DNA from 2 places in the Arthrobacter sorbitolis genome. Region 1 is predicted to be linked to the other one. Evidence: riboswitches for the same ligand, from Rfam matches in the RefSeq annotation. Region 1 holds a riboswitch; the other holds the start of a gene.

Region 1 (6,274 bases):
TCCGCCGGGCGCGTAGATTGAGCGTTCTGCACTCAACTATAGTCCGGCGCGGCAGGAGATCAAAACCGACTTGAGTCCCGTGCGCTCAACTTCGGTTCCTACGCGGCCGGCACGGCGGTGATGAGCCCCTCCCGGAAGGCGTCGACGAAGAGCGCGTGGTCCTGGCGCACGGTCTCCGCGTAGGCCTCCCCGAAGCCACCGATGTCCTTGAGGAAGTCCTCGCGGGAGCGGTCGACAGCGGCAAGGATGGCGGTCTCCGTACGGAAGGGCACCAGGTCGTGGTCGCTGTCCTCGTCCGTGGAGCAGTGGATCTTCGCGGTCGCCTGTCCGAGGGCCTCGAGCACCGGCACCATCTGCTCGGGCTCCGTGAGGTCCTCCCAGGAGAGGTCCCGCTTGTACGGGGACAGCTCGGAGACCACGAACGAGACGCCACGGATGGTCGTGTAGCCCAGGAACGGGTCCGTGTGGGTCTGCAGCGAGCGCTGGCTGATGACGGCGCGGTGACCGTCGTCCTCGAAGTACCCACGCACGCGCTCGTCGTCGACGATCCGGCTGGGCGCGGCGATGTTCGACTGCTTCATCGTGAGGATGATGTCGTTCTCCTGGGCCTCGTCGAAGCCTTCGATGAGCACGTTGTAGGCGGGCAGGCCGGCACTGCCGATCCCGAAGCCCTTCTTGCCGACGATGCCCTTCACCCGGTAGAACACGCGGCGTCGGGACCGCTCGCTGTCGGGGATGGTGCCGAGGTAACGGTCGAAGGCGTCGGCGACCTCCGCGTACTCGTCGGCGTCGAGCACCCTGACGGAGCCGTCGTCGCGGAACTGGCGCTCGTAGTCCTCGATCCGGGTCAGCGAGTCGAGCAGGCGCGTGCGCCGTGCGGCGCGGGCCTGCTGCAGGACCCGGTAGATGGGCCCCTCGGCGTTGTCGAGCCCGAAGGCGAAGGTGGACTGCTCGTCGTCGACGTAGTCCCGGACCCGGCCGAGGTAGGCCTCGAGGTAGGTGCGTGAGAGGTCGCGGACCGCCTGCGACGGCAGCGCCTTCTGCCAGCACAGCAGCGTCAGCGAGGCGACGAAGCGGCGCAGGTCCCACGAGAAGTGGCCAACGTACGCCTCGTCGAAGTCGTTGACGTCGAACGTGAGCCGGCCCTCGTTGTTCATGTAGGTGCCGAAGTTCTCCGCATGGAGGTCGCCATGGATCCACACCCTGCCCGTGCGCTCGTCCGCCCAGGCGTCGTCCAGCCGTTCCATGTCGGTGTAGAACAGGGATGCACTGCCCCGGTAGAAGGCGTACGGGTCCGCCGCCATCTTCCGGAACCGTGCGCGGAACGCGAGGGGGTCGACGCTCATGAGGTCCTGGTGGGCCTCCACGAGGGTACTGACGATGTGCTGCTGACGGGACTCGGTGGCTTCCATTCGTCCACGGTACGCTCGCCGGGTCCGGGTGCCGCGGATCAGCGCCCCACGAGGACCGGCCGCCGCGTCGCCGGCAGCGACGCCCGCTTCGCCCTCAGGAATCCGTCCACCACGTCCCAGGCTGCCATCAGCACCACCGCGGCGGTCACGATGGAGGCGACGGTCCAGCCGCCGCCCGTCGCGACGGCCGGATCCCAGCCGACCTCGGTGACGAAGTCCGGATTGAGCAGCCGCCCCCCGGACCAGAGGAGCACCGCGGGCACCGCGAAGGCGAGGTTGAGGACGAGGTTCAGGGCGGCGGCCGTCCACGACCAGTCCCGCAGATAGACCCATGAGGCGAAGGCGGCCTCGGCGACCAGCAGCCCGAGGAACCAGGGGACCCAGAAGGCCCAGAGCTCGGGATCGAGGAGCGGGATCGCACGTCCGTCGGGCCCCCGGACGACGGAGGACACATGCTGCCAGACGATGGCCACCGCCAGCGCGGCGAGGAGGACGACGGACGCGACGAACTCCGGCAGGCGGGCACGGCGGGAGTGGTCGGGCAGGGCGGGAAGACTTTCGGGCGACCACTGGATACCGGCATCCGCGGTGCCCGCCCGCTCGAGGAGGACGAACACGAGTGTGGTCCAGAACCCGAGATGCACCGTCACGCTGAGGGCCGTCGCCACCGCGCCACCGATGGCGCCGCCGGGATCGCCCCGGCTCAGGAACTGCGCGAGGAAGACCACCACGGTGACGATCGGCACGACGATGGCGAGGAGGGTCTTCAGGAGACGCAGCCAGTCGAGGTAGTACCGCGGTCCGATCAGCGTGAGCGGCCGGTCCGCGTAGTCGGCCGCGAGACGCTCCGGATCCCCGAGCTGCACGAGCGCCGCGCGCTCGGCCGCGCCCGGCTCCTCCCCCGGCACCCGGCGAGCCTGCAGGGTCTCCTCGATCAGTTCCCGGATCTCGGGTTCGAGGTCGGAGCGCTGGGGCTCCGGGACGGTCCGCACTGCGGCCCACACATAGCGATCGGTCAGCGTGGTCATGGCACTTCCCCTTCGGCGAGGCGATGGAGCGAGGTGGTCAGCCGGTCCCAGTCGGCCGTGAGGGTGGCGGCGAGGTCGTCGCCGGCCGGGCTCGTCCGGTAGAACTTCCGCGGACGGGACTCGGCAGTGTTCCACTCGCTCGTCAGCAGTCCCTGTTTCTCCAGGCGCCGCAGGAGTGGATAGAGCGTGTTCCCGTCGACCTGGATGTCCAAAACGTCGAGGGACTCGAGGAGCGAGTACCCGTAGTCGGGGGTGCGCAGCCGCGTGAGGCAGGCCAGGACGACCGTCCCGCGCCGTAACTCCTGCAGGTGTCCGGCAATCAGGTCCTCGTCGGGTTTCATGCGGAAATAATACTGTGCGTTACACACCATAGCAAGAGGCACAGCAATGGGAGCCACGAGCGATGGGAACCGTCCCCCCGCACCGTCTACCCTCTGTCACATCGATCCAGGAGGCATTCATGGACACCGACACGCCGACCGGGAGCTCTCCCCGGGTTCCAGCGCCGCCGCGCGCCATCCCGGCGGGAGAGCTCGCACTGCCCGGCAGCAGGACACGCCGGTTCGACGGCGGCGCCTTCGGTTCCGCCGCCTCCTACTTCGCGGTGGACAACGACCCCGGGGACACCGTCGCCCTGCACCGGCATCCGTACACCGAGACGTGGGTGGTCCTCGAGGGCCACGTGCGGTTCACGGTCGGCACCGCGGGAGTCGCCGGGGCGCCCGGCGATACCGTCGTCGCGCCTGCCGAGGTCTGGCACGGCTTCACGAACGACGGCGACGGTCCGCTGCGGATGATGTGCATCCACGCTTCGCCGCGCATCATCCAGGAGTGGAAGGACGACGACGGACCCGCGTAGCCCTGCCCGGCCCTGCCTGCCCGGACCGTCAGGGACGCAGGGTGCGATACTGGGCGGCATGGACCTCGAACAGTGGTGGAGCGGCGTCACGCCGGAGACCCGGGACTGGCTGATCGCCCACAACGGAGAGGCGCTGACCCCCGAGGTCGTGGCGGACATCAGCGCTGCGGGCGGCCTCGTGGCCTCCGACTCCTGGTGGATGGGTGCGCGCGGACCCGACGGCCTGTTCCTGTCGGACGCCGCGACCGACTGGATCGAGGAGCGGGCGAACGGCGAGGAGTAGTGGTATCTCAGCGCCGCCCGGGGCCGGCAGCCTCGATGTGGTCGCCGGCCTCGACGGTGCCGTCCGACGACGCGATCTGCAGGGCCGCGCCGGCGGGGACTGCGCGTTCCCCCGTTCACGTCCAGGACGCCGTTGCCGTCGCCCGACGGCCCGTTCACGACATCAGTGCCGCCGGTGACGCTCGCATCGCCGGCGGAGTCCACCCCGTCGCCCTCGGAACGGATGGTCAGGGTCCACCCGGTCACGGTGATCGGGCCCCGGACGCACCGGGAAGCGGCGGTTCAGGCGCGGCCTGGAGCCGCACGCCGCCGGTCACCGAAGTGTCAGTAGGGGTTGCTACTATCGTCGGGCGGGCAACCGCTCGTCGATAAAGGCAAACCCGGTGCGAACCGGGGACGCAAAGCCACGGGACCCACGCGGTCAGCCGGGCCGCCGAAGAGAACAGGTCCACGGAGTATGGCTCGGACAACCCAATTCAATATCGCTCCTGAACCGATCGGATGCCGTGCCCGCGGGCTCGCGTCAGCCGACGTGCGAAGCCACCGCGGGACTTGCCGGCATGAGTAGCTCAGCTTCCGGTGAGCTGCGGGCCGCCGTCGTCATCGAGGACGACCTCGATATCCGCAATCTGGTCTCGGCCATCCTCGCGCAGGGAGGCTTCCAGGTCACCGGGGCTGCCACCGGACGGGAAGGCGTCGACGTCGTCCGCCAGGAACACCCGACCGTCGTGACCCTCGACATCGGCCTACCCGACATCGACGGGTACGAGGTGCTGCGGCGGATCCGCTCCACCACCGACTGCTACGTGATCGTCCTGAGCGGCCGCGACGACGAGCTCGATATCCTGACCGCCCTCCAGGCCGGCGCCGACGACTACGTCCTGAAGCCGTTCCGCCCCCGCGAACTGCGGGCCCGTATCGACGCGATGCTCCGCAGGCCCCGGGCCGAGCAGGTGGCGCAGCACCCGTCGGCGCAGTCCGCCGCGCCCGCCGCTGCCCCCGTCCGCATCGACGACGATCCGCGGGAACTGTCCGACACCCTCCTGCGCAACGGCATCCTCGTCGTGGACGGTGAGGCCCGCACCGCGAGCTGCGCCGGTGTCGAGCTGCCGCTCACGAAGACCGAGTTCAACCTCCTGCACGAACTGATGAGGAGCAACGGTGCCGTGCGGACCAAGGAGGAGCTGGTGCGTGTGTCGCGGGGCCGGGACTACCGCGGCTACAACTTCGTGAGCCGCACGGACGAGCGGGCCATCGAGGTGCACATCGCCAATCTCCGCCAGAAGCTCGCGCGGACGAAGGGGGATCCTGACGTGATCGTCACCGTGCGCGGGGTCGGGTTCCGGATCGTGCCGGGGAGCACCTCGCGCTGAACCGGCCTCAGGGGCGTTCGGGGTGGATGTCCCGGAGTTCGCCGACGGTCGCGGCAGCGCAGGCTCGCAGCAACGCCACGGTACGCCGGGCGCCGTCGAGGTTCCCGGCCACGATCAGGCGGTGGGTCGCGCGTCCTGCCTGGACGAGGCGCAGGGCGCCCACCATCGATGACGACGCGGTCACGCTCAGGACGGCGTCCTCGGCGCCGCGGGAATCCCCCTCCGCGAGCCGGAGGTCCAGCCGGTCGATCTTCCCTGCCAGCCCGGCACAGAAATCGCGGGCGAACCGGTGCACGGCGGCGGGGTCCGAGAAATCACGCTCCATCTCCTGCAGGACGCGCGGGTCGAGGATGTCCATCGCCTTCCCCGACGCGTCCGGGACGTCGGCGTCGCCCCCGAGGGGCGCGACGCCACGCTCCTGGTGCTGGCCAGGGGTAGGCGGGACGGAATGGATGGGCACAGTCCAAGGGTAGTGACCCGCGCCCCGTCCGGAGCAGTGCCTCGATGTTCTTGCGCAAAGCTTGCGGAAGGATGCCGGCCCGTGGTCATGCAGCTCCCGTCGGCGGTGCCGGCCCTGCTTCCGGGGCGGGTGAGTGTCGGTCGCGCGGGCCTTGACCCCCGGGACTAGGCCGTCAGGTCCTTCAATCCTGCCCCCGCCGAGGCCCGCCACTCGGCCCTGTAATCGGCGTGGCCAGCCCACGGGCGGGCGAGCAGTCGGAGGACGGACGTGCTGCTGCGCGTGTCGAGCTCCATGACGGCGTAGCGGAGGAGCTCACGCTTGCCCTCGCATTCCGCGAGGACGCGCTGGGGGTCGTACCAGCCCCCGACCCCCCACACTTCCTCCGGGAGGCTGCCCCTGCGGGCCGCATTCTCGTCCTCGGTGATGCGTGCGTCCAGAAAAGCGGCGATGTCGTCCATACGTAGAGGGTAGCGAGCTTCGCGCGTATAAGCGCCACGCCACGGACATCTAAAATTTCCCGGTGCCGCCTGCCGGCGCCGGGGCCTACGCGTGTTCCCCTGCGGCGTGGCCCGCCGGGGAGAGCGGCCGGGCGAGCGGCAGGTCCACCCGGAACTGCGTGCGACCGGGCTCGCTGCTCACGCTGATCGCCCCGCCGTTGGCCTCCGCGAGCGCCCGGACGATGGCGAGTCCCAGCCCGGTGCTGCCGGCGTTCGCCGAGCGGGCGGCGTCGGCCCTGCTGAACCTCGTGAAGATGGTGTCGAGGAACGCGGGATCGATCCCCGGCCCGGAGTCGGTGACGGTGATGGTGGCCGTGCCGCCCGTGACGGCGAGTGCCGTGGCGATGGCAGTACCTGATGGGG
Region 2 (6,274 bases), 190 kb from region 1:
CCCGGGAGAGCGTCTGCGAGGCGGGGGCCGCCGCCGGAGTGCCCACCTCGGCCGTCACGTCGTCCGCCGTGTGCATGTCAGGCCGGCGCCCGGCCCGCGCGCGGGCCCGATGCGGCATCGGACGGTACGGCGAGGAGCGGGGCGGAAAGGAGCGGGGCGAAGAAGCCGGCCAGTGCCGCGGTGTCGGCCAGGGGCAGCACGTGCGCCACGTACTGGTCGGGGCGGACGACGACGACGGCTCCGGCGCGGTCGATGCCGCGCAGGTCGAAGATGTCGGCTTCAGGGTCCGCGGCATACACCTTCTCGTAGTCGGTGAGCCCGAAGGGCCCCGTGGCGGGCTTGAACTCCGGCGGCACGCGCCCGATGTCCACCCGCGTGTGGTCCTGCTGGTAGACGACCTTCACGTCGAACCAGGCATCGCGGTCCGCCCCGTCGGGCGTCGCGGCGAGGGGCGAGCCGGGGGCGCTCCCGATCCACGCCGCGAAGTCCGCCACCCCCGACGCCGCTCCGGGCGCTGCCGGATCGGCGAGGACGTAGATGCGCCAGCGCCCGTCGGCCGTCGCATGGTGGCCGAGGTGCATCGGGACGCCGTCGCATACGCGGACCACCGGCGCGGACTTGAACCGCTTGCCGATCGGGAATCCGGCGGCGAGATCCTGGTGGGTGGCCTCGGCGACGAGGAGGGAGGGCGCGTACTGGGTCCTGAAGCCCGCGGGGAACTCGGCGGTGCTGACGTAGAAGTCCTCGAGTTCGGACGAGTCGGCGAAGTCCTCCGGTTTCCGCGCCATGAGCGCGGACCACTCCTTGTCGAACTCGATGAGGTCCTTCGCGACCACCTGACGCTCCGCGGAGTAGGTCGCGAGGAGGGCCTCGGGGCTGCGTCCCTCGAGGACATGCCCGAGCTTCCAGCCGAGGTTGAAGCCGTCCTGCATCGAGACGTTCATGCCCTGGCCGGCCTTGGCGCTGTGGGTGTGGCAGGCGTCCCCGGTGATGAAGACCCGTGGTGTGCGCGTTCCGATGTCCTCGGGCAGGACGTCGTCGAACCGGTCGGTGAGGCGGTGGCCCACCTCGTACACGCTGTGCCAGGCGACGTTGCGCACGTCGAGGGTGTACGGGCTGAGGATCGTGTTGGCCTTCGCGACGATCTGCTCGATCGTGGTGCTGCGGACGGCACCCTTGGTCGCGGGGTCCACCTCGCCGAGGTCCACGTACATGCGGAACAGGTGGCCTCCTTCACGCGGGATGAGGAGGATGCTGCCGCCCGTACCGGACTGGATGGCGCACTTGCGGCGGATGTCGGGGAAGTCGGTGACGGCGACGGCGTCCATGACACCCCACGCATGGTTGGCCTGGTTGCCCGCGAGGCTGCAGCCGATGGCCTGGCGGACCCTGCTGCGGGCGCCGTCGGCCCCGACCACGTACTTCGCGTGGACCGTGCGCTCCTCGCCCGCAGGCTCCCCCGCGGTCCGCACCAGCGTGACCGTCACGGGGAACTCGCGGTCGTCGTCGACATCGAGCCCTGCGAATTCGTAGCCGTAGTCGGGTTCCATGCGCGTGGGCGCGTTCTTCATGAACTCGGCGAAGTAGTCGAGGACGCGGGCCTGGTTGACGATCAGGTGGGGGAACTCGCTGATGCCGGTCGGGTCGTCCTCGGGACGTGCCGTGCGGACGATGCGGGAGGGGTCCGCGGGGTCCGGCTTCCAGAAGGCCATCTCGACGATCCGGTAGGCCTCCTCGGTGATGCGCTCGGCGAAGCCGAAGGCCTGGAACGTCTCGACGCTGCGGGCCTGGATGCCGTCGGCCTGACCGATGGGGAGCCTGCCCGGGCGGCGTTCGACGATCCGCGTGGTGATGCCGGGGAACTGCGAGAGCTGCGCGGCGGTGATCATCCCGGCAGGCCCGGTGCCGATGATCAGGACGTCGACCTCGTCGGGGAGCTCCTGCGGCCGGTCGAGCCCGACGCCTGCTGCGGGCTGGATCCGGGGGTCACCCGAGACGTAACCGTGGTGGTGGAATTGCACGGACTGTCCTCACTTCGTCGTGGTCGTGCCGCTGCTGCAGTGTTCGATAATCGAACACGTCGTTCTATTATCGTGACGCCGATGCTAGTCCTCACCGGGGCAGTACTCAAGGGGACCCGGTCCTGCAGGAATCCTGCCGGTATCCTTCGCGGTTCCGCCGGTCCTCGCGACAGCCGTGAGGCAGGATGGAAAGGCCCGGCTCCTAGCCGGTCCGCTCCGGGCGACCGCCCGGAGGCAAGGGCAAACCCGGTGCGAGCTGGGGACGCAAAGCCACGGGACCCTCCGGGTCAGCCGGGCTACCGACCCAGTGGAGGCGTCCGTCATGGTCCCAGCCCCGTCCCTGTCCCCGTTCGAAGCGCCGCCCGCAGCAGCACCGACGGCCCGTCGCGGTTCCGTCCTGCGCCTCCTCCTGCTGGTGTGCGCAGTCGCCCTCTTCTCGGCAGGCGGTCTACCCGCAGCACAGGCCGCGGCGTCGATCAGCCTCAGCAGCACGACGGGACCGGCAGGGACATCCGTGACGGTCACCGGCGTAGGGTTCCCCAAGAACACCCGCGGGTCGCTCACGAACGGGACCTCCGCCACGGCGATCAGCACCAACGGGAAGGGTTCCTTCCTCTCCTCGGTCGTCATCCCGCCGGGGTCCTCCGTCACCATCACCGCGACCGCAGGTGCGGCAACGGCGTCGTCCGTCTTCACCGTCGTGGCCCCCGCGCCTGCGCCGGGTGCGCCGGCGTCGACGAAGGGCATCAGGTTCGGCGTCGGCACCGAGGGCGGACCGGCAGCGGGTGCGGAACTCGACGAGGTGACGACCCTTGCCGGAGAAGCGCCGTCCCTGGTGCTGTCGTACAAGGACTTCAACCAGGTGCCTCCCCTTGCCGAACTGGATGCGGCACGCGCACGGGGAGCGGAGACGCTGCTGACTTGGGAACCCTGGTCCTGGGGAGGCGGCACTGACCAGCCCGCCTACTCCCTCGACCGCATCACGGCCGGCGACTTCGATGCCTACCTCCGCCAGTGGGGATCGGCCCTCGGGCAGTGGGGCCAGCCGGTGTACCTGCGGTTCGGACACGAGATGAACGGGGACTGGTACCCGTGGGCCGAGGGCATCAACGGCAACGGCGCCGGCGACTACATCGCCGCGTACCGTCACGTCCACGACGTCGTCGCCTCGACCGGGGCCACCAACATCCGCTGGGTCTGGAACCCGAACGTCCCCTACTGGGGGTCCACACCGCTCCCGGGGCTGTACCCGGGTGCCGACTACGTCGACGTGGCAGCGCTCGACGGCTACAACTGGGGGACCTCCCAGGCCTGGAGCACGTGGCAGGAACCCCAGGCCCTGTTCGGGGAGGGGTTGTCGCAGGTGCGGCAGCTGGCACCGGGGAAACCGGTCATGATCGCCGAGACCTCGTCCTCCGAGGTGGGCGGTTCGAAGGCGGCCTGGAACACGACCCTCTTCCAGTACCTCTCGGCACAACCCGACGTGATGGCCCTGATCTGGTTCCACATCGACAAGGAGGCCGATTGGCGCATCAACAGCAGCGATGCCTCGACCAGCGCCTTCCGGGCCGCTCTCGCCGGACGACGCTGATCCCCTGCCGGTGGAGCCCCCGGCTCCGCCCGCTCCACGGGCAGGGGCCTAGTCCAGGGGTTCCCCGCAGTCCGCCGGCCCCTCGGCGAAGCGGTACCAGTCCGGCAACGCGGCGGTGAACTCGGTCCGGACGGCGTCGTCCTCCACCACCGTCCAGTCCACGGCGGCGCCGACCTCGGGTTCCACCTTGTTCCACTCGAACCAGTTCACCATCGCCAGTTGCGGGAACCGTTCCTGGACCTCGGGATCGAAGACCTGCTCCCACCAGGCGCGCTTGATGTTCAGGGCCCGCAGGCCACCGATGTCGTCCCTGACGAGCGCCGCCGTCTCCGGGATGGCCACCGGCTTGCCGTGACCTCCGGCGTAGTCGGCGTAGAAGTCCGGCAGCATCGAGTCGTCGCCGTTCTTCCCGTCGTACTGCCCGGTCAACTGGTCGATGAACTTGCCCTCCTCGGGCATCTCGCTCTCGCCCCAGGGATAGGTGCTGCCCCAGTGATACAGCGACATGCCCACCCAGTCGACGGCGTCGTCGCCCGGATAGTACGGCGCGTAGGGGTCGTCGTCGGGCGTCAGGACCCCGTCACCGGTGGTGTCCAGCTCCGGGAACCCGGCCATGCCGGGCAGCGCTTCGTGCACGCCTCCCGAGAAGGGGTACCCCCCTCCGTAGTTCGGCGCCCACATCATCGCCGATCCGGGCGCGTCCCGGTGCACCGCGTCGGCAACACGCCTGAAGGCGGCGATGTACTCCGACGGCTGCTGACCCCAGGGATACCAGGAGCCGTTCATCTCGTGGGCGAAGCGGACGACGACCGGCACTCCGTCGGTATTGAACCGCGCGAGCATGGCTGCGAGCTCGACCGCCCGCTCGTCGGTGACCGCGGCCAGGCCCTCCATCGGCTCGAGCGTCAGCAGCAGCATCCCGCCCTCCTGCCGCACCTGCTCCGCGGCGGAAGCGAGGAGGCCGGGGTCTTCCTGACCGAGCGGGAAGTCGGCGAAGGTGACGGCCACAGCAGGGCGCCGACCCAGCTTCTCCGAGTACTCGGCGAGGGTTTCCCTGCCCCACTCGAGGTTCACGCCCATCAGCGTCCCGTCCGCCGGGGCGAGCATGCCGCCCTCGAGGGGTTCGCAGGGCTCCGCAGCGGGGTTGATGTTGCAGGCGCACAGGGAGAGGAGAAGGAGCGCGGGGAGGATCCGCGCGAGAGGTGAGACCACACCGTTCAATCTACTACCGGCATTCCCCGCCGGCCGGGACCTGATGCGGCCGGCGGGGCCGGCGGCTCGATCGCCCTCCGATACTCAGGTTCTCCCCAGTTTCCTAGGTGATCCGGAGTCCTCCCCGTACGTTGACAGCATCAGCGAAGGGGGTTCCGATCACGGACCACGCTGACACGTCGGTCTCCACATCGGTCTCGAACCTAAGGTCTCTCCCATGAAAAACCCCTCTGCGCGGATGCGCACCATCGCGGCGTTCGGCGCCGCCCCCCTCGCCGTCCTGCTGGCCGGAGGCATGGTCTGGCAGGGCTCCCAGGCTGCCTTCACGGCGTCGACCCGCAATGCCGGGAACTCCTGGAGTACCGGCAACGTGGTCCTCAACGACGACGACCTCGGTGCTGCCGCCTTCACGATCGAGAACATCGTCCCCAACCAGACCGGCCAGAAGTGCATCGTCGTGACCTCGCAGTCCAACGTCGCGGGTGAGGTGCGTGCCTATACCCAGAACCTGATCACCGCCCGCGGGATGGAGAACCGGATCTACCTCGACCTCGAGCAGGGCACGGGTGGTTCCTTCAACAACTGTTCCGGCTTCACCCCCACGGCCAACACCGTTCCCGAACTCCCCCTGTCCACGCTTGCGCGGGAGAACAGGGACTTCCTCACCGGCGGTTCCGTCTGGCAGACGGCGGGGACACCCGGTGAGACGCAGAGCTACCGTGCGACCTGGAGATTCGACATCACGGGGATGAGCCAGGACGAGGTCAACGCGCTGCAGGGAGCCAGGGTCGGGATCGACCTGGTCTGGGAGCTCCAGTCGGACGACGCCGCGCCGGCACCAGCAGCCCGCTGATCCGGCGCCGACGGCGGTAGCGACCTGATGAGCCGGGAGGAACTCGGGCCTGCCCCGGGAGCCTCCCGGCCGGGCGCCCTGCTCTCCGCAGACGGCTGGGTGCCCTTCGTCGCCTCCTTCCTCTCCCGGCTGTACCTGGGGCTGGTCTTCAGCCTGGCCCTGATCGCGTTGCTGCCGCACCTCCTGGGCTGGCACGGCACCGTCGTCCAGAGCGGATCGATGGAACCGCACATCAGCGCCGGCGACGTCGTCCTCGCGGGCACACTGGACGACGGCGCCCCCGTCCCCCTCGGGACGGTCGTGGAGTTCACGAGCCCCGCTTCGGCCGAGCCCAGCGGTGTGGAGAAGACCCGCCTGCACCGGATCGTCGCCGGCAATCCCGACGGCACCTTCGTCACCGCCGGGGATGCGAACACCGACAACGACAGCACGCCGCTGGCGCGGGAACAGATCACCGGCCAGGCGCGGCTCCTGATCCCGATGATCGGACTACCCGGCCTCTGGCTGGCCCACCACGATCTCCCGTCACTGGCACTGTGGTCGGTGGGGACGCTCCTCGCCATCGCGATCAGTGTCTTCACCACCCGCACCAGGACC

The links. Region 1 has a riboswitch for cyclic di-GMP ahead of ACX80K_RS05790 (response regulator transcription factor). Riboswitches for the same ligand answer to the same signal wherever they lie in the genome.
Region 2: it holds a riboswitch for cyclic di-GMP, as region 1 does, so the genes downstream of both, ACX80K_RS04800 (glycoside hydrolase family 26 protein) here and ACX80K_RS05790 (response regulator transcription factor) in region 1, are expected to answer to the same signal.

Annotation. Positions count from the first base shown of each region.
Region 1 is NZ_JBTNDM010000002.1:239,880-246,153, reverse strand. Features, by position in the region: gene ACX80K_RS05815 (DUF2252 domain-containing protein) at 99-1,412, opposite strand; gene ACX80K_RS05810 (permease prefix domain 1-containing protein) at 1,451-2,440, opposite strand; gene ACX80K_RS05805 (PadR family transcriptional regulator) at 2,437-2,781, opposite strand; gene ACX80K_RS05800 (cupin domain-containing protein) at 2,901-3,299, shown strand; gene ACX80K_RS05795 (hypothetical protein) at 3,358-3,582, shown strand; cyclic di-GMP riboswitch class I at 3,945-4,019, shown strand; gene ACX80K_RS05790 (response regulator transcription factor) at 4,142-4,954, shown strand; gene ACX80K_RS05785 (hypothetical protein) at 4,962-5,414, opposite strand; gene ACX80K_RS05780 (DUF6221 family protein) at 5,579-5,872, opposite strand; gene ACX80K_RS05775 (sensor histidine kinase) at 5,958-6,274, opposite strand, start outside.
Region 2 is NZ_JBTNDM010000002.1:46,948-53,221, reverse strand. Features, by position in the region: gene ACX80K_RS04810 (IclR family transcriptional regulator) at 1-76, opposite strand, end outside; gene ACX80K_RS04805 (FAD-binding monooxygenase) at 78-2,021, opposite strand; cyclic di-GMP riboswitch class I at 2,251-2,325, shown strand; gene ACX80K_RS04800 (glycoside hydrolase family 26 protein) at 2,344-3,612, shown strand; gene ACX80K_RS04795 (glycoside hydrolase family 26 protein) at 3,661-4,824, opposite strand; gene ACX80K_RS04790 (hypothetical protein) at 5,042-5,677, shown strand; gene ACX80K_RS04785 (Ig-like domain-containing protein) at 5,705-6,274, shown strand, end outside.